Regions from separate parts of the Streptomyces sp. NPDC019396 genome, predicted to be linked through region 1. Evidence: riboswitches for the same ligand, from Rfam matches in the RefSeq annotation. Region 1 holds a riboswitch; each other region holds the start of a gene.

Region 1 (7,640 bases):
GGTACGGCATCGGCCGTCCGCCTCATGGCGGCAGGCCACCGACCGCGCGTTCACGCTGATCGGTGACGGCCGTTACGAGGACGCGGGCGCGCTGCTGACCCGCGCGGCGGACCTGGAGCCCTGGCTTTCGGAGTCCTGGTTCAACCTGGCGCTGCTGCACAAGTTCCGGCACGACTGGGAGCAGGCACGCGCCGCGGGACTGCGCGCCGTGGCCCTGCTCGACAAGGAGACCGGAGCCCCCGACTGGTGGAACGTCGGTATCGCCGCCACCGCGCTCCAGGACTGGCCGCTCGCCCGCCGTGCCTGGCAGGCGTACGGGCTGCGGGTCCCCGGTGAGGCCGCGACCGGCGGCGAGCCCCTCGGCATGCAGCTCGGCAGCGCCGCCGTACGGCTGTCGCCCGAGGGCGAGGCCGAGGTGGTGTGGGGCAAGCGGCTCGATCCGGCCCGGATAGAAGTGCTGTCGATCCCCCTGCCGTCATCCGGTCGCCGCTGGGGCGAGGTGGTGCTGCACGACGGCGTCCCGCACGGCGAGCGCACCACCGCCGCCGGCCACAGCTTTCCGGTGTTCGACGAGATCGAGCTCTGGGCTCCTTCGCCCGTCCCCACCTGGGTCGTGCTGCTCGAAGCGGCCGCGGAGGAGGACCGGGACGCGCTGGAGCGACTGGCTGCCGACGCCGGATACGCCGCGGAGGACTGGTCCTCGTCGGTGCGGCTCTTGTGCCGGGCCTGCTCCGAGAGCCAGATGCCGAGCGCCGAGGGCGAGGGCGAACACCTGGACCCGCACGACCACAGTGAGCCCGGCCATCCCGGGCCGCTCGGCCACCGCACGGCCGGCGACCTGTGGGTGCCTGAGCGCGAATGCGGTATCGCCGCGCCCGCCGGACTGGTGCGGGGGCTGCTCGACGGCTGGGTCGCCGACAGCCCGGACACCCGTGAGTGGCGGGATCTCGAGGAAGTCTGCTGACCACCGCGGCAGGGCCTTAGGCTGTACGGGACACCGAACAGGGTTTGCAGGAAGGCTTACGGCGGCATGGCGCAGCAGACGGACGAGCAGATCAATGACGGCTTCGTCGTCGACACGGAGGACTGCGAGGAGCGCGAGGAGGCGTACCGCGTGCGCGGCACGGCCCGCCCCATCACCGTCGTGGGCAACCCGGTGCTCCACAAGGAGTGCCGGGACGTCACCGAGTTCGACGACAAGCTCGCGGCGCTGATCGACGACATGTTCGCCAGCCAGCGCGCGGCCGAGGGCGTGGGCCTGGCGGCCAACCAGATCGGTGTGGACCTGAAGGTCTTCGTCTACGACTGCCCGGACGACGAGGGCGTGCGCCACACCGGAGTGGTCTGCAACCCGGTGCTCCAGGAGCTGTCGCCTGAGCTGCGCGTGCTCGACGACTCGAACGAGGGCTGCCTGTCCGTCCCGACGGCCTATGCCTCGCTGGCCCGCCCCGACTACGCGGAGGTCCACGGTCAGGACCCTCAGGGCAACCCGGTCAAGGTCCGCGGCACCGGCTACTTCGCGCGCTGCCTCCAGCACGAGACCGACCACCTCTACGGGCGCCTCTACATCGACCGGCTGTCGAAGCGGGAGCGCAAGGACGCGCTGCGGCAGATGGCGGAGGGCACTGCGCGCTACGAGACCGTGCCGAACGACTGAGCAGCCGCCGCACCGGTCAGGCCCACCCGCACCGGGCCGCGGAACGTGCGCCGGTAGGTGTTCGGGGTCGTCCCCAGCGTGCGCAGGAAGTGATGGCGCAGGGCGGCCGCATTCCCGAAGCCCGCGCGGCCCGCGATCGTGTCCACCGTCTCGTCCGTCGCCTCCAGCAGCTCCTGCGCCAGCAGCACCCGCTGGCGCAGCAGCCAGCGGTACGGTGTCGTGCCGGTCTCCTGCTGGAAGCGGCGGGCGAACGTACGGGGAGACATATGGGCCCGTGCTGCCAGGTGTTCCACGGTCATCTCCCGGTCGAGGTGCCGCTCCATCCAGGCCAGCACCTCTCCGACCGTGTCGCACCGGTGGCGCGGCAGGGGCCGTTCGATGTACTGCGCCTGCCCTCCGTCGCGGTGCGGGGGCACGATCATGCGCCGGGCGATGGTGTTGGCGGCCTCGGGGCCGTGCTCACGGCGTACGAGGTGCAGACAGGCGTCGATCGCGGCGGCGGTCCCGGCCGAGGTGATCACCGCCCCCTCGTCGACGTACAGCACGTCGGGATCGACCCGCGCCCGTGGATACCTGTGCGCGAGCGCCGTGGTGTGCCGCCAGTGGGTGGTGCAGCACCGGCCGTCGAGCAGTCCGGCGGCCCCCAGCACAAAGGCCCCGGTGCAGACGGACAGCACCCGCGCACCCCGGCCGACGGCCGCCCGCAGTGCTTCCAGCAGGGGTTCGGGGTAGTCGCGCCGCGTGTAGTCGCTGCCGGTGGGCACGGCGATCAGGTCGGCCTCGTCCAGCCGTTCCAGTCCGTGTTCCACCTCGAGCGTGAACCCCGCATGAGTGCGCAGTCGGCGCCCCTCGGCGGAGACCGCGGCGAAATCGTAGACGGGGAGCCCGTCGTCGCTGCGGTCCAGGCCGAAGACCTCACACAGCACGCCGAGTTCGAAGGGGTGTACGCCGTCGAGCAGTACGGCTGCCACGTTTTTGAGCATGCCGCGAGTGTGGCAGTAATTCGATGGTTGTCGACAGTCCTGCCACTGCTCTTCTCGGCGTCCCGGGACGAGAGTGGACGCCATGAGTACGTTCATCAGCTATGTCGCAGTCCTCGGAATCCTTGCCGTCGTGACCCTGCCCTCGTTCGTCGGCCATCTACGGGACCGTGCGATCGACCGGCAACTGCGTGATGCGGAAAGGGCGACGGCCCGGACCGCAGTGCGGTCCGGGCCATCGGTCGTGTGCGGGCGCCCGAGCGGTCAGAAGTCCTCGTCCAGGTCCACCGAGCCCTCGACCGCGACCTGATACGCGGACGGGCGGCGCTCGAAGAAGTTGGTCAGCTCCTGGACGCCCTGGAGCTCCATGAAGGCGAACGGGTTCTGTGAGCCGTACACCGGGGCGAAGCCGAGGCGGACCAGGCGCTGGTCGGCGACGCACTCCAGGTACTCGCGCATCGACTCGGTGTTCATGCCCGGCAGTCCCTCGCCGCACAGGTCGCGGCCGAACTGCAGCTCGGCGGCGACGGCCTCCTTCAGCATCTCCGTGACCTGGTGCTGGAGCTCGTCGTCGAAGAGCTCGGGCTCCTCCTTGCGGACCGTGTCCACGACCTCGAAGGCGAAGTTCATGTGCATGGTCTCGTCCCGGAACACCCAGTTGGTGCCGGTCGCGAGACCGTGCAGCAGACCACGGGAGCGGAACCAGTAGACGTACGCGAACGCCCCGTAGAAGAACAGGCCCTCGATGCACGCCGCGAAGCAGATCAGATTCAGCAGGAAGCGGCGGCGGTCGGCCTGGGTCTCCAGGCGGTCCAGCTTCTCGACCGAGTCCATCCACCTGAAGCAGAAGGCGGCCTTCTCGCGGATCGAGGGGATGTTCTCGACCGCGTCGAACGCGGCGGCCCGGTCCTCCGGGTTCGGCAGGTAGGTGTCCAGCAGGGTCAGATAGAACTGGACGTGCACGGCCTCCTCGAAGAGCTGGCGGGAGAGGTACAGCCGCGCTTCGGGGGAGTTGATGTGCTTGTAGAGGGTGAGCACCAGGTTGTTGGCGACGATCGAGTCGCCCGTGGCGAAGAACGCGACCAGACGGCCGATCATGTGCTGCTCGCCGGGGGAGAGCTTGGCCAGATCGGCGACGTCGGAGTGGAGGTCGACCTCCTCCACCGTCCAGGTGTTCTTGATCGCGTCCCGGTAGCGCTCGTAGAAGTCGGGGTAGCGCATCGGGCGGAGCGTCAGCTCGAAGCCGGGGTCGAGCAGGTTCTTCTCCCGCGCCGTCGTGGCGCTGGTGGCTTCGGTGGACATTACTGGCATGCCTCGCAGGACTCGGGGTTCTCAAGGGAGCAGGCGACGGCTTCCGCGTCGGGAGCGGCCTGCTGGGCGGGGACGGGGGCGGTGGTGACGGCCGACGGAGTGCCGGACGCGGCGCGGGCGATCCGGGTGGCCGGACGGGAGCGCAGGTAGTACGTCGTCTTCAGGCCCCGCTTCCAGGCGTACGCGTACATCGAGCTGAGCTTGCCGATGGTCGGCGTTTCCATGAAGAGGTTCAGCGACTGCGACTGGTCCAGGAACGGGGTGCGGTCCGCGGCCATGTCGATCAGGCCGCGCTGCGGGATCTCCCAGGCCGTGCGGTACAGCTCCCGGACGTCCGCGGGGATCCAGTTGAGGCCCTGCACCGACCCGCTGGACTCGCGCAGCGCCTCGCGGGTCTGCGCGTCCCAAACGCCCAGCTGCTTCAGCTCGTCCACCAGGTACGAGTTGACCTGGAGGAACTCGCCCGACAGAGTCTCGCGCTTGAACAGGTTGGAGACCTGCGGCTCGATGCACTCGTAGACACCCGCGATCGACGCGATGGTCGCGGTCGGGGCGATGGCGAGCAGCAGCGAGTTGCGCATCCCGGTGGTGCTGACCCGCTCGCGCAGCGCGGCCCAGCGCTCGGGCCAGTTGAGCTCGACCCCGTAGTGGTCCGGGTGCAGCACCCCGCGCGCCGTGCGGGTCTGCTCCCAGGCGGGCAGCGGGCCGCTGCGCTCGGCGAGGTCGCAGGACGCCTCGTACGCCGCCAGCATGATCCGCTCGGCGATCCGGGTCGACAGGGCCTTCGCCTCGGCGGAGTCGAAGGGCATCCGCAGCTTGAAGAAGACGTCCTGGAGGCCCATCGCGCCCAGTCCCACCGGGCGCCACTTCGCGTTGGAGCGGCCGGCCTGCTCGGTCGGGTAGAAGTTGATGTCCACGACCCGGTCGAGGAAGGTCACGGCCGTACGGACGGTCTCGTCCAGACGCTCCCAGTCGATGGACCCCTCGGGGGTGACGAACGCGCCCAGGTTGACCGAGCCGAGGTTGCAGACGGCCGTCTCGCCGTCGTTCGTGACCTCGATGATCTCGGTGCAGAGGTTCGAGGAGTGGACGACGGTGCCGGGCTCCGCGGTCTGGTTCGCCGTGCGGTTCGAGGCGTCCTTGAACGTCATCCAGCCGTTGCCGGTCTGGGCGAGCGTCCGCATCATCCGGCCGTACAGGTCGCGGGCGGGGATCGTCTTGCGGGCGAGCCCCGCCTCCTCCGCCTTGCGGTAGGCGGCCTCGAACTCGGCGCCCCACAGGTCGACCAGCCCGGGTACGTCCACCGGAGAGAACAGCGACCACTCGGCGTCGGCGTTCACCCGGCGCATGAACTCGTCCGGGATCCAGTGCGCCAGGTTGAGGTTGTGCGTGCGCCGCGCTTCCTCACCCGTGTTGTCGCGCAGCTCCAGGAACTCCTCGATGTCCGCGTGCCAGGTCTCCAGGTAGACGCAGGCCGCACCCTTGCGACGGCCCCCCTGGTTGACGGCGGCGACCGAGGAGTCCAGGGTGCGCAGGAACGGCACGATGCCGTTGGAGTGTCCGTTGGTGCCGCGGATCAGTGAACCGCGGGAGCGGATGCGGGAGTACGAAAGACCGATACCGCCCGCGTGCTTCGACAGCCGCGCCACCTGGTGGTAGCGGTCGTAGATCGAGTCCAGCTCGTCCAGCGGCGAGTCCAGCAGGTAGCAGGACGACATCTGGGGGTGCCGGGTGCCGGAGTTGAAGAGGGTCGGCGACGACGGCAGATAGTCCAGACGGCTCATCAGCCCGTACAGCGCGGCGACTTCGTCCACGGCGCGCGCGGACCCGTCCTCGGCGAGACCGCAGGCGACCCTCAGCATGAACTGCTGCGGGGTCTCGACCACCTTGCGGGTGATCGGGTGGCGCAGCAGATAGCGGCTGTAGAGGGTGCGGAGTCCGAAGTAGCCGAAGCGGTCGTCGGCGGCCGGGTCGATGAGAGCGTCGAGACGGGCGGCATGCTCCTGGACGAAAGCGGACGTACGGTCCGCGATCAGCCCCTCGAGATGACCGACGGCGACGGAGGAAGAGAAGCCGGTGGCCCCCTGCGAGGCCGCCTCACCGGCGATGGTGATGCTGAGCAGCCGGGCCGCGAGCCGGGAGTACGCCGGGTCCTCGGAGATCAGCCCGGCGGCCGCCTCCGTGGCCAGCTCCCGCAGTTCGGCTTCGTCCGAACCGGCGTGGCGTCCCCGGAGCGCGGCGGCGGCGACCCTGCCGGGGTCGGTGTCGGGGAGGTCCGCGGTGAGGTCGGTCAGGATCCGCAGCAGCGCGGTTCCTGGCCCATCGGCGAGCTGCGTTGAAGCAGGATCTGGGGGCGCGATGGTCACGGGGTGCTCTCCCTCGCTCGGCTCGGGGCCGGCGGGGAGGTGGCGTGCGGGCGTGTGTCTGGGCAGCACAACGCGCCGCGTCCACCAGCCTGATCCGCGAGGCCCGGACGTCTCGGAACCCGGGCCGGATGGACCGGGTGCGTTGCCGACAGGTCCTCGGACTCGTGGGTGTGCGCTCACTCGCCTGCACGCACGCACGGGTACGCCTCGCGGGCATGCCTCATGGGTACGCGAAAGGAACGAATACAGACCGACTCACCGTTGCGGGACAGTTCCGGATTTCCACCGGATTCCCCTGCTGCGGCAACGGAGTCGAGCATACATGTAGGGGGGTGGCGTTGCCGCGCCCCCCACATGTTGTGTCGCGCTGGTGCGACTCACCCCGGTGTGTCGGTTCTCAGAGCTCAAGGGCGTACGTCAGCAGGGGCTCCAGTTCCGCGAACGGCGACCAGTCACGTCCGGGGGTGCGTACGAAGCCCAGGCGCTCGTAGATGCGGTGCGCGGCGTGCATCTGCTGATCCGTCGACAACACCAGCCGGCGGCATCCTTCGATGGCTCTGGCCCGCTCGACGCAGGCCATGACGAGCGCCTCCCCGACGCCCCGCTTCCGGGCTTCGGTGGCGACGACCAGCATCCGGAACTCGGCCTCGTCGTCGCCCGCGATATTGGCGTAGGGCCTCGCTCCAGGGGTGAACGCCACCCCGCCGAGCAGCCGTCCGGAGCCGTCGACGGCGACGAGCACTTCCGACTGCGCCGCCCTTTCCGCCGTGTCCCGCAGCACCGGGAGATAGGGGTCCTCTTCCCCGAAGGCCAGCAGTCCGTCGTCCAGATAGGTCCGTGCGGTGAGTTCCCCGAGAGCGTCGTACTCCTGAGGCTCCACCAGTCTGATGATCGCGTCCATCCGGGCAGTGTGCCGCACACGACGGGGTGGAGCGCACTGGACAAGCGGCGTCTGGCCGCCACTCCTCCCGAGGGGGCGGCGGCCAGACGCCGTCAGACGGGTCAGTGGGTCGCGGCGGTCAGCTTGGGGGCTTCCGTCTCGACGCCCGGGTCACCCGAGTCAGCGGTGTAGTCCCCGGGGGAGGTCTCGTCCACCCCGTCGGGGGCCTTGGCGGCGCGCAGGACGAAGGTGAGGAGAACCGTGACCAGTACGTTCAGCACGAACGCCGTCAGGCCGATATAGCCGATCTCGCCGATGCCCGGGATCTCGGCCGACGAGCCGCCGAAGTGCTTCTGGGTCGGGCTCGCGACACCGTACGCCGCCACCGTGCCGTAGAGCATTCCGACGGCCCAGCCGGCGAGCAGTGCCCAGCGGTGGAACCAGCG
Region 2 (7,640 bases), on a different contig from region 1:
CGGAGAGCCTGATGACCTCGACCTTGCCCTCGGTGTCGTGCTCATGACTGATGAACGTGCCGGTGGCGAGCACCTCGGGCCCTGCGGGCGCGGAGGGCGCGCCTGATCCGTCCACCGGCGCCGTGGGCACGGCGGCCTGCGGGAGCTCCTCGCGCACGGTCTGGTCCACGAACAGCTTCCACGGCTCGAACCAGTACACCCCGATGGCCAGGGCCACGGCGACGACCGCCAGAACCACCCTGACCACCGGCTTCTTCAGCACAGACGTTCTCATGCCCCCATTGAAGCCCGGGAAGGGGCTGCAACGGGGGCATCGGCCGATGACGAAATCCTTACGTGCCGCCGGAAGCGCGAGGCGCTACTCGTCGCCCTCCAGATCGCTCTCGGTCTCCAGGAGCACCTGGCGCAGCGCCTCGATGACGGCCGGGTCGGGCTTCTCCCACATGCCACGGGACTCCGCCTCGAGCAGCCGCTCGGCGATTCCGTGCAGCGCCCAGGGGTTGGCCTGCTGGAGGAACTCCCGGTTCTCCGGGTCCAGGACGTAGGCCTCGGTCAGCTTGTCGTACATCCAGTCCGCGACGACCCCGGTCGTGGCGTCGTAGCCGAACAGGTAGTCCACCGTCGCGGCCAGTTCGAACGCACCCTTGTAGCCGTGGCGTCGCATGGCCTCGATCCACTTGGGGTTGACGACCCGGGCGCGGAACACCCGCGAGGTCTCCTCGACCAGGGTGCGGGTGCGGACCGTCTCGGGGCGGGTCGAGTCGCCGACGTACGCCTCGGGAGCCGTGCCGCGCAGGGCGCGGACGGTGGCCACCATGCCGCCGTGGTACTGGAAGTAGTCGTCGGAGTCGGCGATGTCGTGCTCGCGGGTGTCGGTGTTCTTGGCCGCGACCGCGATCCGCTTGTACGCCGTCTCCATCTCCTCGCGCGCCGCCCGGCCTTCGAGCCCACGGCCGTACGCGTAACCGCCCCACACCGTGTACACCTCGGCGAGGTCGGCGTCGGTGCGCCAGTCGCGTGAGTCGATGAGCTGGAGCAGACCGGCGCCATAAGTACCGGGCCGGGAGCCGAAGATACGGGTGGTGGCGCGGCGCTCGTCGCCGTGCTCGGCCAGGTCCGCCTGGGCGTGCGCCCGCACGAAGTTGACGTCGGCGGGCTCGTCCAGCGAGGCCACCAGCCGTACCGCGTCGTCGAGCAGCCCGATGACATGCGGGAAGGCGTCCCGGAAGAAGCCGGAGATGCGCAGGGTGACATCGACGCGGGGGCGGCCCAGCTCATCGGCCGGGATCGGCTCGATGCCGTTGACCCGGCGCGAGGCGTCGTCCCAGACCGGGCGGACACCGAGCAGCGCCAGGGCCTCGGCGACATCGTCGCCCGCGGTGCGCATCGCGCTCGTGCCCCAGAGGGAGAGGCCGACGGAGGTGGGCCATTCGCCGTTGTCGGTGCGATAGCGGGTGAGCAGCGAGTCGGCGAGGGCCTGGCCGGTCTCCCAGGCGAGGCGGGAGGGCACGGCCTTGGGGTCGACGGAGTAGAAGTTGCGACCGGTCGGCAGCACGTTGACGAGGCCGCGCAGCGGGGAGCCGGACGGACCGGCCGGGACGAACCCGCCGTTCAACGCGTGGACGGCGTGGTCGAGTTCGTCGGTGGTGGCGGCGAGCCGCGGGACGACCTCGCGGGCGGCGAAGTCCAGGATGTCCGCCACGGCCGTTCCATGCCCCTCGGCGACGGTGGCGACAGCGGCAGGGTCCCAGCCGGCCTCCTCCATCGCCTCGACCAGGGCGCGGGCCGCGGCCTCCGCCTCGTCGGCGGTCGTACGCGTCGCGGCGGACTCGTCGAGGCCCAGGGCCTCACGCAGCCCGGGCAGCGCGGTCGTACCGCCCCAGATCTGACGGGCGCGCAGGATCGACAGGACCAGGTTGACCCGCTCGGCCCCGGTGGGCGCACCGCCCAGGACATGCAGACCGTCGCGGATCTGGGCGTCCTTGACCTCGCACAGCCAGCCGTCGACATGAAGCAGGAAGTCGTCGAAGCCGTCGTCGTCCGGCCGGTCCTCCATTCCGAGGTCGTGGTCGAGCTTGGCGGCCTGGATCAGGGTCCAGATCTGGGCACGGATCGCCGGAAGCTTCGCCGGGTCCATGGAGGAGATCTGCGCGTACTCGTCGAGCAGCTGTTCCAGGCGCGCGATGTCGCCGTACGAGTCGGCGCGGGCCATCGGCGGCACGAGGTGGTCGATCAGGGTGGCGTGGACGCGGCGCTTGGCCTGGGTGCCCTCGCCCGGGTCGTTCACCAGGAAGGGGTAGACCAGCGGCAGATCGCCGAGTGCGGCGTCGGGGGCGCAGGCCGCGGACAGACCCGCGTTCTTGCCGGGCAGCCACTCCAGGTTGCCGTGCTTGCCGAGGTGGATCATCGCGTCGGCGCCGAAGCCTCCGTCGTCGTGGCGGGCCGCGATCCAGCGATAGGCGGCCAGATAGTGGTGCGAGGGCGGCAGATCGGGGTCGTGGTAGATCGCGATCGGGTTCTCGCCGAAGCCGCGCGGGGGCTGGATGACGATCAGCAGGTTTCCGCGGCGCAGGGCGGCGAGCACGATGTCGCCCTCGGGGTTGCGGCTGCGGTCCAGGAACATCTCGCCGGGCGCCGGGCCCCAGTGCCGCTCGACCTGCTCGCGCAGTTCGGCGGGCAGGGTGGCGTACCAGCGCTTGTAGTCGGCGGCGGGGATACGGACCGGGTTGCGGGCGAGCTGCTCCTCGGTGAGCCAGTCCTGGTCGTGGCCGCCGGCCTCGATCAGCGCGCGGATCAGCTCGTCGCCGTCGCCGGACGCGAGGCCCGGGATCTCCTCCGCGCCGAAGTCGTAGCCCTCGGCGGCGAGTCGGCGCAGCAGGGCGACGGCGGAGGCGGGGGTGTCGAGGCCGACCGCGTTGCCGATGCGGGAGTGCTTCGTCGGGTAGGCGGAGAGCACGAGCGCGAGGCGCTTGTCCGCGTTGGGGATGTGGCGCAGCCGGGCGTGGCGTACGGCGATCCCGGCGACGCGGGCGGCGCGCTCGGGGTCGGCGACATAGGCGGGCAGTCCGTCCTCGTCGATCTCCTTGAAGGAGAACGGGACGGTGATGAGGCGACCGTCGAACTCGGGGACGGCGACCTGGCTGGCGGCGTCCAGCGGGGAGAGGCCCTCGTCGTTCTCCTCCCAGGTGCTGCGCGAACCGGTCAGGCACAGTGCCTGGAGCACCGGTACGTCGAGCGAGGCGAGCGCGCCCGCGTCCCAGGCCCCGTCGTCTCCCCCGGCCTGGGCCTCGGCGGGCTTGGTGCCGCCCGCGGCGAGGACGGTGGTGACGATGGCCTCGGCGCCGCGCAGCCGGTCGAGCAGCTCGGGCTCGGGGGCGCGCAGCGAGGCGACGTACAGGGGCAGGGCCTGGCCGCCCGCCGCCTCGATGGCATCGCAGAGGGTGCCGACGAAGGCGGTGTTGCCGCTCATGTGGTGGGCGCGGTAGTAGAGCACGGCGACGGTCGGGCCGTCGTCCGTGCGCTTCGTCCGCTCCAGGGGACCCCAGGTGGGCGCGGTCGCCGGGGACTCGAAGCCGTGTCCCGTGAGCAGCACCGTGTCGGACAGGAAGCGGGCGAGCTGCTCCAGGTTGTCCGGGCCGCCGTGGGCGAGGTAGGCGTGGGCCTCGGCCGCGATGCCGATCGGGACGGTGGACGCCTCCATCAGCTGGGCGTCGGGGGCCTGTTCACCGCTGAGGACGACGACGGGCCGGTCCTGCGCCAGCAGCACGTCAAGACCCTCCTGCCAGGCGCGGATGCCGCCGAGCAGCCGTACGACGACCAGGTCGGTGCCTTCCAGGAGACCCGGGAGGTCACCGACCGGGAGCCGGGAGGGGTTCGCGAAGCGGTACGCGACCGGGCCACCGGAAGCGCGGGCGCTGAGCAGGTCGGTGTCGGAGGTCGACAGCAGCAGGATTGTCGCGGGCGTGGTCTTCGCGTGCGTCATCGCGTGCGCAGGCCTTCCTCGGGGTTTCCGCGCCCCGGGTGGTCGTGGTCGGCGGGAGTTCCTGACTCGCCGGGCCTCGGTTGTTGCTGGTGTTTCCCGGGCCTGGCTCACAGTGGCGGGACCGCGCCGGATTTCCACCGGGCTTCCTCCCCGGGGCCCTGGGACCCCATGCCGCCTGAATAGTAGATGCTGGCCCGGGATCGCACGGCGGCCACCTGGAAGGACGTGGGTATGCTCGCCGCCATGCCGCCCACACCCACAAGCCCCGCAGACCCGGGCGAACCTCGTATACGGGACCGGGGCGACGCCTGCCCGGGGGCGCTGCGGCTGCATGCGGCGGACGACGGACGACTGGCCCGACTCCGGCTCCCTGGTGGGTTTCTGACGGGAAATCAACTCGATGCACTGGCCACGGCGGCCGATGAGCTGGGGGACGGATCGCTCAGCATCACCTCCCGGGGCAATGTGGAGCTGCGCGGCCTCGGGGACGCCTGCGGGGCGCCGCTCGCGGCACTGCTGCGGGATACCGCGCTGCTGCCGTCCGACACCCATGAGCGGGTACGCAACGTGGTGGCCTCGCCGCTCGCCGGACTGGACGAGCTCGGCTGCGCTGACGTGCAGTTGTGGGCCCGTGAGCTGGACGGACTGCTGTGCGGTGCGCAGTGGGCGGCCGGCCCGTCGGGTCTTTCCGGACGCTTCCTGTTCGCCCTGGACGACGGGAGGGGCGATGTCGCGGGGCTCGGCGCGGATGTGACGTTGCTCGCAGAGCGGGACGGCACGGCGGTGCTGCGGATGGGCCGCCGCCTCGCCTTCCGTGTCGCCCGAGCCGTCGACGCGCCGCGCGCCGCGCTCGCAGCGGCGGAAGCGTTCCTGGCGGCGGCGGCCGAAGCGGATACGGGCGCCTGGCGCGTAAGGGAGCTCCCGGACGGGCAGCACATCGCGGTGGGCGCCGGACTGGAGAGAGCGGGAGTGGCGGCGGTGCCGCTGCCACCGCCGCCCGGCGCCGGCTCCGACGGAACAGAGCGGTCCGGGCCCGCGGGGCCACTGCCCGGGATCGTGGCGGGCCCGCGCGGCCGGGCGGTGTCCGCCGTCGCGCCGCTCGGCCGCCTCACCGCCGCCCAGGCACGCGCGCTGCTGCCCGCCCCCGCCGACGAGATCCGGCTCACACCGTGGCGCGGGATCGTCGTGCCCGGGTTCGCGGACGACGGCGCGGCGCGGGCGCGGCTGGACGCGCTCGGACGGGCCGGGTTCGTCACCGGGATCGACTCGCCCTGGTTCGGCGTCGGGGCATGCACCGGGCGGCCCGGGTGCGCCAAGTCCCTCGCCGACGTACGCGCCGACGCCACGCCGGTCGACGGCCCCGGCCTCCCGGTGTACTGGTCCGGTTGCGAAAGGCGCTGCGGCCATCCGCAGGGAGACCACGTGGACGTGGTGGCCACCTCGGACGGCGCGTACCGGGTGCGCGTCCGCGGCCGCTGCGTACCCGTACCGTCCCGCGACCGACTCGCCGGCACCGTCGCCGGAGCCCGTACCGATTCCCGTACCCCCACACCGAGATGAGCGAGAAGAAGACCGTGTTCGACTACGAGAAGGACGGAGCGGAGATCTACCGCCAGTCCTTTGCCACCATCCGCGCCGAGGCGGACCTCGCCGCGCTCCCCGCCGACGTCAGCCAGGTCGCGGTGCGGATGATCCACGCCTGCGGCATGGTCGACCTCGTCCGCGATCTCGCGTACTCGCCCGGTGTGGTGGCCCGCGCCCGTGAGGCCCTGCGCGCCGGTGCGCCGATCCTGTGCGACGCGCAGATGGTCGCCAGCGGGGTCACGCGCAAGCGGCTGCCCGCCGACAACGACGTGGTCTGCACGCTCTCCGACCCGAAGGTCCCGGCACTCGCCGCCGAACTCGGCACCACCCGCAGCGCCGCGGCGCTGGAGCTGTGGCGCGACCGGCTGGACGGCGCCGTCGTCGCCGTGGGCAACGCGCCCACCGCGCTCTTCCGCCTCCTCGAGATGATCGAGGAGGGGGCGCCCCGCCCGGCCGCCGTCATCGGCATCCCGGTCGGCTTCATAGGCGCCGCGGAGTCCAAGGACGCGCTCGCCGCGCACTCCTCGGGCCTGGAACACCTGGTGGTACGCGGGCGGCGAGGCGGCAGTGCCATGGCAGCGGCGGCGATCAACGCGATAGCGAGTGAGGCAGAGTGAGCACGCGGATGGGCACCCAGCAGGTCGGGCGGCTGTACGGGGTCGGACTCGGTCCCGGCGATCCGTCCCTGATGACCCTCCGGGCCGTCGAGGTCATCGCGGAGGCGGACGTCGTGGCGTACCACTGCGCCCGGCACGGCCGCTCCATCGCCCGCTCGATCGTGGCGAAGCACCTGCGCTCCGACCATGTCGAGGAGCGCCTGATGTACCCGGTCACCACCGAGACCACCGACCACCCCGGGGGCTACCGGGGCGCGCTCGACGACTTCTACGAGGAGGCGGCGGCGCGGCTCGCAGCCCACCTCGACGCCGGCCGCACCGTCGCCGTGCTGGCCGAGGGCGACCCGCTCTTCTACGGCTCTTACCAGCACATGCACAAGCGGCTCGCGCACCGCTACCCGACCGAGGTGATCCCCGGCATCACCTCCGTGAGCGCGGCGGCGGCGCGTCTCGGGGAGCCGCTGTGCGAGGCGGAGGAGGTCCTCACGATCATCCCGGGCACGCTGCCCGAGGAGGAGCTGACGGCCCGGCTGGCCGCGACCGACTCGGCGGTCGTGATGAAGCTGGGGCGTACCTTCCCGGCGGTGCGGCGCGCGCTGCGGCGGGCGGGACGGCTCGACGACGCGCGGTATGTCGAACGGGCCACGATGGAGGGCGAGCGCACGGAGCGCCTGGCCGACGTGGATCCGGAGACGGTGCCGTACTTCTCGGTAGCCGTGCTGCCGAGCCGCATCGACCAGCAGCCCCCGGAAGCCCGGCCGCAGGGCGAGGTCGTGGTGGTGGGCACGGGTCCCGCGGGGCCGCTGTGGCTGACCCCGGAGACCCGGGGCGCCCTCGCCTCGGCCGATGACCTGGTGGGCTACACGACCTATCTGGACCGGGTGCCGGTGCGCCCGGGCCAGCGCCGGCACGGCTCCGACAACAAGGTGGAGGCCGAACGCGCCGAGTTCGCCCTGGACCTGGCACGCCGCGGACGCCGCGTCGCCGTGGTCTCGGGTGGCGACCCGGGGGTGTTCGCGATGGCCACGGCGGTGCTGGACGCGGCATCCCAGGAGGCCTACGCGGACGTGCCCGTCAGGGTGCTGCCCGGGGTGACCGCGGCGAACGCCGCGGCGGCCCGGGCGGGTGCGCCGCTCGGCCACGACTACGCGACCATCTCGCTGTCCGACCGGCTCAAGCCCTGGGAGGTCATCGCGGAGCGGCTACGGGCCGCCGCGAGCGCGGATCTCGTACTCGCCCTGTACAACCCCGGCTCGCGCAGCCGTACGTGGCAGGTGGCGAAGGCCCGCGAACTGCTGCTGGAACACCGGGCGCCGGACACTCCGGTGGTCGTCGCGCGCGATGTGGGCGGATCGGGGGAGAGCGTGAGGATCGTGCGGCTCGAGGACCTCGATCCGGACACGGTCGACATGCGGACGCTGCTGCTGGTGGGTTCGTCACAGACGCGGACGGTCCGG
Region 3 (7,640 bases), on a different contig from region 1:
CCGTCCCGGGCCGGGAGGGTCTGTTCCAGCCCCCCGGCCCGGGACGGGTCGGTCAGTCCGTCAGGACGCGGACACCTCCCGGCGAACCGTGCGGGCGGCGGCGACCATGTTCTCCAGCGCGGAGCGGGTCTCGGGCCAGCCGCGGGTCTTCAGCCCGCAGTCGGGGTTGACCCACAGCCGCTCGGGCGGGATGGCTCCGAGCCCGGTGCGCAGCAGCTCCGCGGTCTCCGCCGCGCTCGGAACACGCGGCGAGTGGATGTCGTACACACCGGGGCCCGCCTCGCGCGGGTAGCCGTGAGCGGCCAGCTCCCGGGCGACCTGCATATGGGAGCGGGCCGCCTCGAGGCTGATCACATCGGCGTCGAGGTCGTCGATGGCCTCGACGATGTCCCCGAACTCGGCGTAGCACATGTGGGTGTGGATCTGCGTGTCCGGGCGCACCCCGCTCGTAGTGAGCCGGAAGGCCTCCGTTGCCCACTCCAGGTATGCGGCGCGATCGGCAGCGCGTAGCGGCAGGGTTTCCCGCAGGGCGGGCTCGTCCACCTGGATCACGGAGGTGCCCGCGGCTTCCAGGTCGGCGACCTCGTCGCGCAGGGCGAGGGCCATCTGGCGGGCGGTGTCGGGGAGGGGCTGGTCGTCGCGTACGAAGGACCAGGCGAGCATGGTCACCGGACCGGTGAGCATGCCCTTGACCGGGCGTGAGGTGAGTGACTGGGCGTACGTGGTCCAGCGCACCGTCATCGGTTCGGGGCGTGAGATGTCACCGGCGAGGATCGGCGGGCGCACGTACCGGGTTCCGTAGGACTGGACCCAGCCGTGCTGTGTGACCAGACAGCCGGTGAGCTGCTCGGCGAAGTACTGGACCATGTCGTTGCGTTCGGCCTCGCCGTGCACCAGCACATCGAGTCCGGTCTTCTCCTGGAAGGCGACCACCTCCCGGATCTCGTTCCTGACGCGCTCCTCGTATCCGGCCGTGTCGATCCTGGCCGCCCTCAGATCGGCGCGCGCGGTGCGCAGTTCGGTCGTCTGGGGGAAGGAACCGACGGTGGTGGTGGGGAGCAACGGCAGTGCGAGGCGGGCTTGTTGCGCGGTGGTCCGCTCGGCGTAGGGCTTGGAGCGGCGGGCGTCGGAGTCCGTGACGGTGCTGGTACGGGCCCGGACGGCGGCGTCGTGAGTGAGCGGGGAGGCGGCTCGGGACGCCAGGTCGGCCCGGTTGGCGGCGAGGCTGGGGGCGATCGCCTCGGTGCCGTGGGTCAGGCCCCGGGCGAGTGTGACGACTTCGGCGGTCTTCTGCCGTGCGAAGGACAGCCAGCGCAGGATCTGGGGTTCGATGTCGTGTTCTGCGGCCGCGTCGAGCGGCACATGCAGCAGGGAGCACGACGTGGACACGTCGACCCGGTCCGCCAGCCCCAGCAGGGTGCCGAGGGTGGCCAGGGACTTCTCCAGGTCGTTGACCCAGACGTTGCGGCCGTTGACGACCCCGGCGACCAGCCGCTTGCCCGGCAGCCCGCCGACGGCCGCGAGGGCGTCGAGGTTGGCGGCGGCGGTCTCCGTGAAGTCGATGGCGAGGCCCTCGATCGGGGCCTTGGCCAGCACCGGCAGGGCGTCGCCGAGTCGGTCGAAGTAGCCGGCGACGAGCAGCTTCGGCCGGTCGGTGAGCACACCGAGCCCGCGGCAGGCGCGCTCGGCGGCGCCCAGCTCGGCGGGCGTTCGGTCCTGGACGAGGGCGGGCTCGTCGAGCTGCACCCACTCGGCACCCGCCGCCCGCAGGTCGGCGAGCACCTCAGCGTACACGGGCAGCAGCCGGTCGAGCAGCGTGAGCGGGTCGAATCCCGCGGTGACGCCGGGCGCGGGCTTGGCGAGCAGCAGGTAGGTGACGGGACCGACGAGCACCGGACGGGCGGAAAGCCCGAGCGCCAGCGCCTCCTTCAGCTCCGTGACCTGCTTGGTCGAGTCGGCGGCGAACACGGTGTCAGGTCCGAGCTCCGGCACCAGGTAGTGGTAGTTGGTGTCGAACCACTTGGTCATCTCCAGCGGCGCCACCTCCTGGGTGCCGCGGGCCATGGCGAAGTAGCCGTCCAGGGCGTCGGCGGCGACGGCCGCGCGGTGGCGTCCGGGGATCGCGCCGACCATGACGGTGGTGTCGAGCACGTGGTCGTAGTACGAGAAGTCCCCGGTCGGGACCTCATGGACACCGGCATCGGCCAGCTGGCGCCAGTGCGTCCTGCGCAGATCCCCTGCCGTGGCGTTGAGGGCGTCCGGGGTGACACGGCCCTTCCAGTAGCCCTCGATCGCCTTCTTGAGTTCGCGCTGCTGTCCCTGGCGCGGGTAGCCGTGCACGGTGGCCCGTGCTGCCGCGGATTCGGTGGTCACGGAAATCTCCTTCGCGAGATGGTTCCCTGGGATCCCGGAACGGAACGCGGGCGGGTGCGAAGGGCGAAGGACCGGACGGGTGCGGGTCCGCGCGCGGTGCCGCGCGCGGTGCCGCGCGGGTGTCCGGCCGTCCGATATGTGCGCCGACCCACCCACGAGGTCACCGGGATGTCCGCGTGCGAGCTGTTCGCGCGCGGGCAGCGGGCAGGTCTTCGGACTCGCGGGCACGTCCTCATGGGGGAGGACACCTACTGGCCGTCGCTTCCCGAACCCTGGCGGGTCCAGTGCGTATGACGGCGGTCGTTCCCGCTCACCGCTGCGGGGCAGTCCCGGATTCCCACCGGGTTCCCTCTTACGACGCCTCCCGCCTGGAGGGCGGGGCGAACCAGCTGCACCGGCCACCCTACGGGGCGGCACGCGGCTGCGGGCGAACACTGTCCGGAATCCGGCCGGGCCCCTCAGCCCGCGCCGAGGAGCCCTCCGGGTTGTGAGGGGTCGCGGCACAGCGGGGCGGCTGGATTCGCGTGGTGCCGCACGCCGCAGCGGCGACGGCAGTGTCCGCCCTCAACCGCCGGGCGGGCTTGCGGGGTGACCTGGCAGCGGACAGCGGCCGTGGACCGCGAGCATCAGCACCTCACGGCGACCGCTGGCTCTGGGGAGCGGCCCTGCGAGCGTGCCGACGAAAGCGCAGCCGAACATCGGGCTCGACGTCCAGGGGCCGACGCCACCGCTGATCCTCCATCACCAGCGCCGGATTCCTTGACCGTCGGAAGTGTGGACCGGTCGCGGCGGTGGGGAGCCGACACAGGTGCGCGCGGCAAGGCGGTCTGCCGGGACGCCGACCCGGGATGCGAGGATGAGACGCCATGACTGCTGGGTGGTGTTCACGCACGCTACGGGCCGCGGTGTTCGCGGCCGTATGCGTGGTGCTCGCCGCCCTCGGCCACGTCATGATGTCAGGGGAGTCCGTCCCGTGGTGGACGCTGGCCGGGGGGTTCGGCGCGACCGGTGGGCTGGGCTGGTGCCTGGCGGGCAGGGAGCGGGGGCGCGGGGTTGTGGTGGCCGTGGTGGTCGCCGCACAGGCGGCGCTGCACTCGGGGTTCACGCTCGTGCAGTCGCTGAACCCTGAGCACACGGAACACATTGATCACTCCGCGTATCCAGAGCACCCCGGGCACCACATGGCCTCCGCCGACATGGGTCCCGGCCCCAGCGACATGGGCCACTCGGGCTTCTCGGACGTGCTGGCCGGCGACTCGTGGTCGCTCGGCATGCTCGCCGCCCACCTGCTGGCGGCGCTGCTCACCGGACTCTGGCTCGCCCATGGAGAGCGAGCCGCCTTCCGGATCCTCCGCGCGGTCGCCGGGTGGCTGACCGCGCCGTTGCGGCTTCTGCTCGCCCTGCCGGCACCTGGGCACCGGCCGCGGCTGCGTGGCCGTCGCCGCCCGTCGAGTGCATCGCGGCTGCTCCCGCTGGTCCACGTCATCGTCTCCCGGGGGCCGCCCGTGGGGTCCGCTGTCGCCTGACGACAGCCGGAATCCCGAGGTGGCCCAAGTGCCCCTCGGGCACCGGCCGCAGACCCGCGAGCGCGTGGGGAGCGGCCGGCCCCCACACGCCGGCACCAGGGCTCTGCGGCGCCCGCTGTGCACCCCGGTCCTGGTTCCGGACGACCCGAGAAGGACACCAGGTGATCTCTTCCGCCCTGCCCGCTTCATGGGACACGACGGACAAGGTGAATCCGGCCGACGAGTCGATCACCTCCTGGGCGCTCGCCGCCCGCGGCGGTGACGCCGACGCCGTGGAGCGGTTCGTCCGCGCCCTGCACCGCGACGTACTGCGCTATGTCGCCCACTTGTGCGGTGATCCGCAGTCGGCCGACGACCTCGTCCAGGACACGTTCCTGCGTGCGCTCGGCAGCCTGCACCGTTTCGAGGGCCGGTCGTCGGCCCGTGCCTGGCTGCTGTCCATCGCCCGGCGCGCGGTGATCGACAGCTATCGGTACGCGGCCGCCAGGCCCCGGCTGCACGACGTACCCGACTGGCAGCTCACCGTCGAACTCGCCCAGCCCCGCGACCTGCCGGGCTTCGACGACGGGGTCGCGCTGCTCGAACTGCTGGCGTCACTGCCGCCCGAACGCAGGGAGGCCTTCGTGCTCACCCAGATGCTGGGCCTGCCCTATGCGGAGGCCGCTGAGCTGAGCGGCTGTCCGATCGGCACGGTGCGGTCCCGCGTGGCGCGTGCCCGTGCGACGCTGACGGAGCTGATCGAGCAGGCCGAGGAGCCGGTGGCCGCGTCCGCGCTGGTGGCCTGAAGGCCGCGCCCTGACCGGGTTCCGGCGCGTGCCCCGAGCGCGCGCCGGAACCCGCACACCGGTACGGGAACTCACACCGTGCTCAACCCGACTTGTGGACCGGGGGCGATGTGCTGCCCCCGTGCCGAACAGTTCTGGAGAGTTGAATGCGTTCTCGTGTGTGGTGCGGTACGGCGGTCGCCCTGCTCGGACTCCTCGCGGCGGGATGTGGCGGCGGAACCGACGAAGAGGGGGACGAGGGCTCGGACGCCTCCGCCGGCGGGGCGCCGGTGACCGTCACCGACTGCATGGGCGCCAAGACCACCTTCGACACCACCCCGAGGAGGATCGTCACCAGTAACGCGTCCAGTCTGGAACTGCTGCTCCGTCTGGGCGCCGGCGACAAGGTGGCCGGCACCGGATTCCCGCCCGGCGAGGGAACTCTTCCGGCTGGGCTGGACGCCATGGCGCAGAAGGTCCCGGTGCTCGGCGAGACCGTCATCCCGAAGGAGAAGCTCCTCGGTTCCGGAGCCGACCTGTACATCGACACCTTCGCCGCCATGGGCAACATGGGCGGCGGCGGGATGGGCGACGCGCCGACCGCGGAGGAGTTCGAGGCGGCCGGGATCAAACACGTCTTCCTGAAGTCCACGGCATGCGCGGCGCAGAGCAAGAGCCCCCTGAAGGACCTCACCGCGGTCGAGGAGGACATCACCGCGCTCGGGGCCGTCACCGGTACGAGCGCGAAGGCGAAGGAACTCGTCGCCGGCATGCGGGAGAAGGTGGACGGCGTACGGAAGGCGGTCGGCGGTACGGCGGAGGCGGCCAGGCCGACGTACTTCTTCTTCGACTTCGACGCGGGCACCAAGCAGCCGATGGCCGTGTGCAACCGCCAGGTCGCCCACGCCGTGATCACGCTGGCCGGGGCCCGCAACGTGTTCGCCGACTGCGACGGCGACTTCAAGCAGGTGAGCTGGGAGGACGTGGTGGCCAGGAACCCGGACTGGATCCAGCTCGGGGTACGGAACCGGGGCAGCGGCGACGCCAACGCGAAGGCCTTCGACGAGGCGCGGAAGTGGCTGGAGGGCAACCCCGCCACCGGCGGGCTGAAGGCCGTGAAGGAGGGCCGCTTCCTGCGTATCGGCTCGGAGCGCACCACCATCGCGGGGGTGGAGAACGCCGCCGTCGTGCAGGAGATCGCCAGGACCATCCACCCCGGGAAGGTCAAGTAGCCGTGCTGGACACGCTGTCCGGGTCCCGCACCAAAGCCGCTGGTTCCGCGGCTCCGGAGGAGTCCCGCAGCGTGCCCGCCGGGGTGCTCGCGATCGGCATCGGTGTCGCACTGCTGGCGGCGCTGACGGCGGCGGTCTCCTGGGGGTCGACCTCCATCCCGCCCGCCGACGTATGGGGCGCCGTGGGCAGGCACCTCACCGGCAAGGCCCCGAGACCCGGCACGAGTGACCTGATCGTCTGGCAGCTGCGGGTGCCCCGTGCCCTGCTCGCCGCGCTCATCGGCGCGGGTCTCGGCCTGGTCGGCACGGCGGTGCAGGCCCTGGTACGCAACCCACTCGCCGACCCGTATCTGCTGGGGATCTCCAACGGAGCGTCCTTGGGCGCGGTCGCCGCGATCGTGCTGGGCGCCGGTACGGGCGGTGCGCTGGGTCTCGGCCTTTCCGGTGCCGCGTTCGCCGGGGCCCTGGGGACGTTCGCGCTGGTGTGGGCGGTGGCACGGCGCGGCGGTGGGTTCGCTCCGCTGCGGCTGGTGCTCGCTGGTGTGGCGATCGGGCAGTTCCTGTCCGGCTTCACCAGCTATCTGGTGCTCCAGGCGGGCGATGAGCAGCAGACCCGCAGTGTGCTGTTCTGGCTCATGGGCAGTCTGGGCGGGGCGAGTTGGCCGATGCTCGCCGTACCGGCGGTCGCCGTGCCCGTCGCGCTGCTGTGGCTCCAGGCGCGTGCCCGGGGTCTGAACGCGCTGCTGATGGGGGACGAGACGGCGGCCGGGCTCGGTGTGGACGTCACCCGGCTGCGCCGGGAGCTGTTCACGGTCACCAGTGTGCTGACCGGGGTACTGGTCGCCGTGTCCGGTGCGATCGCCTTCGTCGCGCTCATGGTGCCGCATGTCTGCCGGCTGGTCATCGGCGGTGACCACCGCCGGCTGCTGCCGGTCTCGGCGCTGTTCGGGGCGCTGCTCATGGTGGTCGTGGACATCGTGTGCCGCACGGCCATGGACACCCAGGAGCTGCCGGTGGGCGTGGTCACCTCGCTGATCGGGGCTCCGGCCCTGCTGTATCTGCTGGACCGAAGGCTGGGGAGCGGCAGTTGAGGATCGACATCGAGGACCTGCAGGTGGCCTACGCGGGTCGGACGGTGGTGTCAGGGGCCGGGCTGATCGCCGAGGAGGGGGAGATCACCGGCCTTGTCGGCCCGAACGGCAGCGGCAAGTCCACGCTCCTGCGTACGGTCTACCGGCATCTGCGCCCGGTAGCGGGCCGTGTGCTGCTCGCGGGGACGGACATCCGGGAGCTGGCCCCGGCCCGTGCGGCCCGCCATGTGGCGGCGCTGCCGCAGGAGCGGGGCAGCGATTTCGAGCTGACGGTACGGGAGGTGGTGGCGATGGGGCGTACGCCGTACAAGCGGGCGTTCGCCGGCGACGACGCCACCGACCGGGACCTGGTCGAACGGGCACTACGGGATGTCGGAATGCACGACGCGGCCGGCCGCCGCTTCACGGCCCTGTCGGGCGGTGAACGCCAACGGGTGCTGTTGGCCAGGGCGTTCGCCCAGAACCCTGAGGTCCTGGTGCTGGACGAGCCGACCAACCATCTGGACGTACGGCACCAGGTGGAGCTGCTCGCCCTGCTCCGGGTGCGGCGTCGCACCACCCTGGTGTCCCTGCACGACCTCAACGCCGCCGCGTCGGTGTGCGACCGGCTGCATGTGCTGCTTGCAGGGCGGGTGGTCGCTTCCGGGCCGCCGC
Region 4 (7,640 bases), on a different contig from region 1:
GGCGTCGACGCGGGACTCCTTGGCGAACTGCTCCTTGTCCTCCAGCCCGGCTCGCACCTGGTGCACCCGCTCCTGGGCGAGGTCGGCCGTGGTCCCGGAGGCGAAGGGGAGCCCCACCGACGTCTGCGGACCGAGCAGCGCCAGCACCATCCACAGGGAGCCGAACGCGAAGGTGCCCTGGGTGGCCACGGCGCTGTGCCGCACCACCAGGTGGCTCACCCTGACGACCGCCAGGGATATGAGCACCAGCAGGGCGAGCACGAGGAGCACTACCCCGGTTTGGGCGGCGATCGCGCCTGCCCTGCCGACGGAGTCCTCGAGGAACGACCTGGCGTCGTCGAACAGGATCCAGTCGAGCACGAGGTCGAACGGCCGGTCCAGCACGGAGAAGAACCCCATGTCGAGGAACTTCAGGACCGTCAGCACCCCCAGCACGGCCCCGCCGACCGCCGCCGTGACGCGCCTCGCTCGCGGGCGGAGGGCCTGGAGGACGAGGAGGAGCGCGGCGCCGAAGACCCCTTCGACGGGGATGCGGAAGAAGACCCCGGAGGTGAGGTAGCCGGGCTTGTTCGGCACGAGCAGGGCCAGGAACACGAGCACGGCGGCCAGTGCGGTGGTGGAATGCCTGACGACGCGCGCCGCGCCTGGATACCGGCCGCGCCACCCGCGTACGGCATCGGGGGTGGTGGGAGCGGCCCCGGCGGCCTCTTCCGCGGATTCCGGGCCGGACCGCGCCGCGCCGGGTGCGCCGGGCGTGTCCGGCTCTGCTCTGGCCTGCCTCGGGAGCCGGACCCGTCTCGGCTGCGCATCTTGTTCCTGCTGTTCCTGCTGTTCCTGCTGCCCCTGCGGTTCTTGCGGTTCCTGCAGTTCCTGCTGTTCTTGGCGAGAGCGCGTCCAGGGCGTCACCCGAGGATCCTTCCGTACTGGCCCGGTGAGGCACGACGGCCCGGACCCGGGAAGCCCGGGGTCGCCGTTATCAGTACGGCTCGGCGATGCCATCAGTTCAAGCCGTGGCCTGTGCCCCATGATGGGGCAGCCCACCACTTCGGGAGTGACCCGTGTCTCACAGCACCACCGTCAGCACCACGGCGCGCACCGCGCGACGCCTCTCCGTCCTCACCGGAGCCGCGTTCGCTGCCTCGCTCGTCCTCGCCGTCCCGGCATCGGCACACGTGGAGGTCGAGGCGGAGGACGCCGCGGCCCTCGCCGAGAACGTCACGCTGGACTTCAGCGCCGAGTCCGAGTCCGACAGCGCGGGCATCAGCAGGATGGAGGTCATCCTCCCCGAGGGCATCGTCCCGGCCGACATCACCTACAAGGAGGGTCCGGACGGCTGGAAGTTCGCGGCCACACCGCGCGGATACACCGTCTCCGGCCCCGCGGTCGGGGTCGGCGACGACGTCGAGTACTCCGTGACCGTACGGCAGTTGCCCGACGCCAAGTCGCTGGCGTTCAAGACCCTCCAGACATACGGGGACGGGCGGGTCGACCGCTGGATCGAGCTGGAGAAGTCCGGCGGCGGGGACGGCCACGGTCACAGTCACGGTGACGGCAACCCGGCGCCGCTGCTCGCCCTGAAGCCCGCGGCGCCCGGGGCGAAGCCGGTGGCGCCCAGCCCGAGCGCCGCGCCGGAGAAGTCCCCGGCGAAGGGGACCCCGGCGAACGAGGCTCCGGCGAAGCGCGCGACCGGGCAGCAGGGGCCCGAACAGGAGCGGGAGAGTGACGGCGGCTCGCCGCCCGCCCCCGCGCTGGTCATCGGTGCGGTGGTGCTGGCCGCCCTCGCCGGTGGTGTCGTGTGGTGGAAGCGCCGGGGCGCCTCCGCCTGACCGCATCGGCAGCGCGCGGCCTCCCTGTGCCCTTGTGCTGTCTACGGGGAGGTCGCCGCGATCAGCCGCAGATTCCACCGTCCCGCACGGCCGGTGAGGCCGACACCGGACAGCGGTGGCACGTCGATCCGCCAGAACGCGGTCAGTGGCGTGCCGAGCGCGTGCAGGATCGCCGCCCGTACGACGGCCGGCTCGACCACGCCAAGCACGCGCGGCCCGGCGTCCTGCGGCAGTTCGTCCAGCCAGGCGCCCATCCGCAGGCACAGCTCCCGCACGGACTCCCCGCCGTGCGGTGCCGCCCCGGGGTCGGCGGTCCATTCCCCGACCGGCTCGGGGCCCACGTCCGCCACCACATCGGCGAGCGAGCGTCCCCGCCAGTCCCCGTAGTCCAGATCGCGCAGTCGGTCGTCGACGGTGGCGTCGAGTCCCAGCGCCTGTGCCGTCTGCCCGCACCGTACGGACGGCGCGGTGAGCACCACCGACGCGGTGGGCAGCGTGGCCGCCGCGGCCCTGGCCTCGCGTACACCCCGTTCGTCGAGCGGTCCGTCGCCGAACCGGGCTTCGCCGCGTACCGAGGGACCGGCTGCCGCGCACAGCAGTGTCAGCCTGATCGTCATTTGGCCGGATTCCTCCCCGTGTTGCCCGGCCCGCTCCCGGGCCGTTCCGGATCCTAAGTCCGCCCGCGCACCCCGCCCGAGCGCCCCTGTGTGATGAAGATCGCTGGTCAAAGGCCCTATTGGCGGCGGGTTCGCGGACCGATACCCTTCCTCCGAAAGGATGACGGCATACACGGAAGTCCGGTGAGAAACCGGCACGGTCGCGCCACTGTGTGCCAGGCGGTCAGTTCCCTTGCCGGGGACGGGCCCGCCGGGTGAGTCAGACCCGTGATCGTCATCGCGTGCACCACCGAAAGCGGGACGCGTGTTCCCGAGGAGGTCCGGTATGGCCCAGTCCGCCATCACACCCGCCGAAATCCCCGTTTCCCAGCCCGTCGTGGCGAAGCTCCCGGTCCGCGTCGTCGCGCCCTGGGCCGCCTTCTTCGGTCTGCTGATGCTCGTCCTGCTCTACTTCGTCGGCGCCGAACAGGGTGCTTTCTCCGTGTTCTCCGGCGAAGGCGTCCACGAGTGGGTCCACGACGGCCGTCATCTGCTCGGCTTCCCGTGCCACTGATGCGCATACGCACGGAACAGGACATCAGCACATGAAATCCGCAACCGTAAGGGCTCTCCTGGTCCGTGGCATGCTCGCGGGCGTGCTCGCCGGGCTGCTCTCGTTCGGACTCGCCTATCTCATCGGTGAACCGCAGGTCGACGCCGCCATCGCCGTCGAGGAGGCGGGCGCGGCTCACCACGGCCACGGTGGTGGCGGTGGCGAGCCGGAAGAGGAACTGGTCAGCCGTGCGGTGCAGTCGACCGCCGGTCTGAGCACGGCCGTTCTGGTCTACGGCACGGCACTCGGCGGCATCACGGCACTGGCGCTCTGCTTCGCGCTCGGCCGTGTGGGGGCCTTCGGCACACGTGCCACGGCCGCGTTCGTCGCGGCGGGCGGCTTCCTCGCCGTCGCGTTCGTACCGTTCCTCAAGTACCCGGCAAACCCTCCCGCCGTCGGCGACCCGGAGACCCTCAACCAGCGCACCGCGATGTTCTTCCTGATGATCGTGCTCAGCGTGCTGCTGCTGATCGGGGCGGTGCTGGTCGGCAAGAAGCTCGCGCCGCGCTGGGGCAACTGGAACGCGACGATCGCCGCGGGCGCCGCCTTCGCCGTGGCGGTGGGCATCGCACTGGCCTTCCTCCCGGCGGGCGACGCGATCCCGGAGCACTTCCCGGCCGACGTCCTGTGGCAGTTCCGTCTGGCGTCGATCGGCGTCCAGGCCCTGCTGTGGGCGGCGCTCGGACTGATCCTCGGCGAGCTGTCCCAGCGGGTGCTGGAGCCCAAACCCGCACAGGCGTCACGGCAGTCGGCGGAGCCGGCCGCTTCGGTGCCCGCGAGCTGAGTCACGCGACACGAATGGACCCCGCCCGGGGGCGCGCCCGGGCGGGGTCCTTCTTTTTGGTCTTTCTTCTCGGTCTTCTTCCTGGTCCTCCGCTGTGGTCTGCTCCGTGGTCGTGCTTCGTGGTTTTGCTTCAGACCAGGACCCGGGCGGGCCGCAGTGTGAGGTGCGCGGTGAGGAAGGCCCACATCGCGGGTGCCATCCACTGGGCCATGTCCTCCGCGCTGCACAGATCCGCGGAGAAGCTGAGGTTGGCGAGTTTCCCCTGCGGGAGCACGCGGGCCAGTTCCTCGGCCAGGCCCGGCGCGTGCGTGTGTCTGTGCGGGTGTGCGTGGCGCCGGTGGTGTCGTTCCCCGCCGGGGATGATCAGAGTGGGTGCGGAGACGGCGGCCAGTGCCGCCATCCTTCCGAAGGTGTGGGCGATGTCCTCGGGGGCGAGGTCGTCGGCGTTGATGACGACTGCCGCCGCGATGTGCTCGGGATCGTCCGCCGCCGCACGGAGCGCGATGGCGGCGCCCGTGCCCGTACCGCCGACAGCAGCCTTGCGCAGCCCGAGATGGCCGACCAGCGACGCCACGTCGTCGGCGTCCCGTGTCTCGGCGACTGTCACGGTGTAGCTGTCGGCGAGCCGCCGGGCCAGCGGGAGCAGCCCGCGGTGGTCCGGTCCGCCCGGACTGTGCGGTCCGCCTGAGCCGTACGGTCCGCCTGAGTCGGGCAGGAGGATGGCAGCCGGTCCCATGCCGAGCCGGGTGGCGTGCAGGGGGTGACCGTCACTGCCGGGATAGCTGAACGTGTCCATGCCCTGTCCTCCGGTCCCGCGCGGTCGCGCTGTCGAGGAGCCGACACGTCGTGCGTCATATGCTCAAGAGTCAAGGAAGCTGCCCGTTACAACCATCCGGCAGTCGTCCGGAACCGCCCCCGCCGGGTGGCTGGCCCGTCCCCGCCGTCCGGCCGGGACGAGCCGCCGCGACACCGGCCGGCATGGTACGAAATGGTGCTTATCGGGTAGTGGTCCGACGGGCGAGTGGAGCACACGTGATCCGGGTACTGGTGGTCGACGACGAAGCCCTGATCCGCACGGGCTTCCAGCACATCCTCGACGCGGCCGACGACATCGAGGTCGTCGCGGCCGTCCCCGGTGGCGAAGCGGTCAGGACCGCCGAGGAGCGGCGCCCCGACGTGGTGCTGCTGGACATCCGGATGCCGGATGTGGACGGGCTCACCGTGCTGGCCGCGCTGCGCAAGCTGCCGAAACCGCCCGTGGTCGCCATGCTCACGACCTTCGACATGGACGAGTACGTGGCCACGGCCCTGCGCTCGGGGGCTGCCGGTTTCCTCCTCAAGGACACCGACCCCGAGGCGCTGCCCTATCTGGTGCGGACCCTGGCCGACGGGGGAGCCGTACTGTCCTCCAAGATCACCCGCACGGTAGTGGACCGCTACCTCGAAACGGGCGCGGGCTCCCACGAGAGCGCGGCCCGGGGCTTCGGGCTGCTGACCGAGCGGGAACGTGCCGTGCTCGTGCTCGTCGCCGAGGGGCTCTCCAACGGGGACATCGCCACGCGGATGCATCTGAGCACCGGCACGGTGAAGGACCATGTCAGCGCGATCCTCACCAAGCTGGAGGTGGGCAGCCGGGTCCAGGCCGCGCTGCTCGCCGAGCGGGCCGGGCTGCTCAGGCCGTCGCGTACGGAGGGGCAGAAGGCGGACGGGTCGCGTACGGGGGAGGAGCCGCGCACCCGTACCGAGGAGGCGCCATGATCCCCCGTGGAATCATGCACGGCGCGGTGGTCGACCACACGGTGGCCGAGCACGGCTCGCTGCCGAGACGGCTGCCCACCCCGCTGGTCAACGCCGCCCTCGTCGCGTTCTCGCTGTTCGACGCCTGGATCCAGGTCGGCACCCATGACCCGCTGCTGCTGTCCTTCGCGCTGGTCGCCGCGGTGTCGCTGCTGCTGCGCCACCGGCTGCCGCTGCTCACGTTCATCGTCACGCTGCCCGCCGTCATGGTGTCCGACGCGGTCTTCGCCGCCCTGGTCGCGCTGTACACGCTGGCCTCGCTCACCCGCCACCGTGTCCTGCTGGGGGCCTGCGCCCTGGCCTTCACCGTCTGCGACACCATCAAGTGGCCGTCCGCCTCCATCGACCTGTCCAGCACCCAGAGCCTCGTCGCCCTGGGCTACTCGGCGGCCACGGCAGCCGCCCCCGTGTTCCTCGGCCAGCTCGTCCAGACCCGGCGCGATCTGTCCCTCCGGCTCGTCGAGATCTCCGAGGCTCGCGACCACGAGCGCCTGCTGACCGCCCAGAGCATGCTGTCCCAGGAACGTGCTCAGCTCGCCCGCGAGATGCACGATGTGGTCTCCCACCAGGTGAGCCTGATCGCGGTACGGGCCGGAGCGCTCCAGGTGGGTACCCGGGACGCCGAGGTGCGGGATGCGGCCGCCACGATCCGGCGCCTGAGCGTGCAGACACTCGACGAACTGCGGCACATGGTCAGCGTGCTGCGCGCCTCAGGGGGGCGCCCCACGGAGCTCACCCCGCAACCGTCCGTGGCCGATCTGCGCCGGCTGGTCGACAGCAGCGGTATCGAGGTCGAGCTGTGCACGAATCTGCCGGACGGCCTGCCGGCGACCGTCCAGCGCGCGATCTACCGCACCGTCCAGGAGGCGCTGACCAACGTACGCAAGCACGCGCCCGGTGCCACGGCCACGGTACGCGTCCGCCACGAGGAGGGCGCGGTGCGCGTCAGCGTCACCAACACCGCCCCGACCCGGCCCGCCCTCCCGCTGCCCAGCGCGCACTACGGGCTGGTCGGCCTGCGGCAGCGGGCGGCACTGCTCGGTGGCACGGTCACATCGGGCCCGACGGCCGACGGCGGCTACGAACTGCGTCTCGAGCTGCCGGCCAGGGGGGACACGGCCTGACGAGGCGCGTCGGTGGCGGGCGCGGTGCGGGCGCGACGAGACGCGGCGCGACGAAGACGAAGACGCGAAAGCCAGGCGACGCGAAGTCAGGGATGCGCAGCCAGGGGACGCGCACGTCAGGGCTCTTCCCGCTCCAGCTCGAGCTTGGCGGCCAAGAGCTCCCTGCGTGCCTCCTCGCCCACCACGGGGAACTGCGGATCGATCTCCATGAGGGTGTGCGCCAGCACCGCCGATGTGCAGATCCGGGCGAACCACTTGCGGTCCGCCGGCACGACGTACCAGGGAGCCCATTCCGTACTGGTCGCCGACAGCATCTCGGAGAAGGCCTGCCGGTACTCGTCCCAGTGCCGCCGTTCCCGCACATCCGCGGCCGAGAACTTCCAGTTCTTCTCCGGTACGTCGATCCGCTGGAGGAAGCGCCTCCGCTGCTCCTCCTTCGAGAGGTTCAGGAAGACCTTGACCACCCGGAACCCGTTGTCGCTGAGATACCGCTCCCAGTCGTTGACGGCCCGGTAGCGGCGCTCCCAGAGCGCGGGACCACGAGCCTCCTCCGGCAGCCGCTGCCGGTCGAGGTGCTCCGGGTGCACGCGTACCACGAGGACCTCCTCGTAGTGCGACCGGTTGAAGATGGCGATCTCGCCGCGTGACGGCAACCTGCACGCGTAGCGCCACAGGTAGTCGTGGCCGAGCTCCTCGGACGACGGCACCTTGAAGCTGCTCACCCGGACGCCCTGCGGGTTCACCCCGCTCATGACGTGCCGGATCGTCCCGTCCTTGCCGCCCGCGTCGATCGCCTGGAGGCAGAGCAGCACCCCGTGGGTGCCCTGGGCGGCCAGCCGCGTCTGGTACTCGGAGAGCAGCTCCACACCGGTCCGCAGCAGATCCGCGGCGTCCTGCTTG

Evidence for each region. A riboswitch is a leader RNA that binds a small molecule or an ion and turns the genes downstream of it on or off. The one in region 1 is predicted to bind cobalamin.
Region 2: another riboswitch for cobalamin. It lies ahead of cobN (cobaltochelatase subunit CobN); the one in region 1 lies ahead of ABZ532_RS02915 (ribonucleoside-diphosphate reductase subunit alpha).
Region 3: another riboswitch for cobalamin. It lies ahead of metE (5-methyltetrahydropteroyltriglutamate--homocysteine S-methyltransferase); the one in region 1 lies ahead of ABZ532_RS02915 (ribonucleoside-diphosphate reductase subunit alpha).
Region 4: another riboswitch for cobalamin. It lies ahead of ABZ532_RS18075 (CbtB-domain containing protein); the one in region 1 lies ahead of ABZ532_RS02915 (ribonucleoside-diphosphate reductase subunit alpha).

Annotation. Positions count from the first base shown of each region.
Region 1 covers NZ_JBEYBS010000002.1:189,262-196,901, forward strand. Annotated here, with positions in the region: gene ABZ532_RS02895 (hypothetical protein) at 1-964, shown strand, start outside; gene def (peptide deformylase) at 1,031-1,657, shown strand; gene ABZ532_RS02905 (helix-turn-helix domain-containing protein) at 1,633-2,640, opposite strand; gene ABZ532_RS02910 (ribonucleotide-diphosphate reductase subunit beta) at 2,902-3,948, opposite strand; gene ABZ532_RS02915 (ribonucleoside-diphosphate reductase subunit alpha) at 3,939-6,314, opposite strand; cobalamin riboswitch at 6,444-6,640, opposite strand; gene ABZ532_RS02920 (GNAT family N-acetyltransferase) at 6,712-7,215, opposite strand; gene mctP (monocarboxylate uptake permease MctP) at 7,317-7,640, opposite strand, start outside.
Region 2 covers NZ_JBEYBS010000014.1:104,639-112,278, forward strand. Annotated here, with positions in the region: gene ABZ532_RS18240 (DM13 domain-containing protein) at 1-274, opposite strand, end outside; gene cobN (cobaltochelatase subunit CobN) at 359-3,982, opposite strand; cobalamin riboswitch at 4,019-4,167, opposite strand; gene ABZ532_RS18250 (cobalamin biosynthesis protein CobG) at 4,226-5,542, shown strand; gene ABZ532_RS18255 (precorrin-8X methylmutase) at 5,539-6,183, shown strand; gene ABZ532_RS18260 (precorrin-2 C(20)-methyltransferase) at 6,192-7,640, shown strand, end outside.
Region 3 covers NZ_JBEYBS010000027.1:47,280-54,919, forward strand. Annotated here, with positions in the region: gene metE (5-methyltetrahydropteroyltriglutamate--homocysteine S-methyltransferase) at 61-2,379, opposite strand; cobalamin riboswitch at 2,580-2,728, opposite strand; partial or broken gene ABZ532_RS26425 (ECF transporter S component) at 2,983-3,108, opposite strand; gene ABZ532_RS26430 (hypothetical protein) at 3,240-3,899, shown strand; gene ABZ532_RS26435 (sigma-70 family RNA polymerase sigma factor) at 4,061-4,684, shown strand; gene ABZ532_RS26440 (ABC transporter substrate-binding protein) at 4,831-5,895, shown strand; gene ABZ532_RS26445 (iron ABC transporter permease) at 5,898-6,986, shown strand; gene ABZ532_RS26450 (ABC transporter ATP-binding protein) at 6,983-7,640, shown strand, end outside.
Region 4 covers NZ_JBEYBS010000014.1:68,022-75,661, reverse strand. Annotated here, with positions in the region: gene ABZ532_RS18090 (sulfatase) at 1-906, opposite strand, end outside; gene ABZ532_RS18085 (DUF1775 domain-containing protein) at 1,059-1,826, shown strand; gene ABZ532_RS18080 (histidine phosphatase family protein) at 1,868-2,443, opposite strand; cobalamin riboswitch at 2,560-2,729, shown strand; gene ABZ532_RS18075 (CbtB-domain containing protein) at 2,769-2,996, shown strand; gene ABZ532_RS18070 (CbtA family protein) at 3,028-3,819, shown strand; gene ABZ532_RS18065 (alpha/beta hydrolase) at 3,950-4,615, opposite strand; gene ABZ532_RS18060 (response regulator transcription factor) at 4,852-5,577, shown strand; gene ABZ532_RS18055 (histidine kinase) at 5,592-6,740, shown strand; gene ABZ532_RS18050 (polyphosphate kinase 2 family protein) at 6,857-7,640, opposite strand, start outside.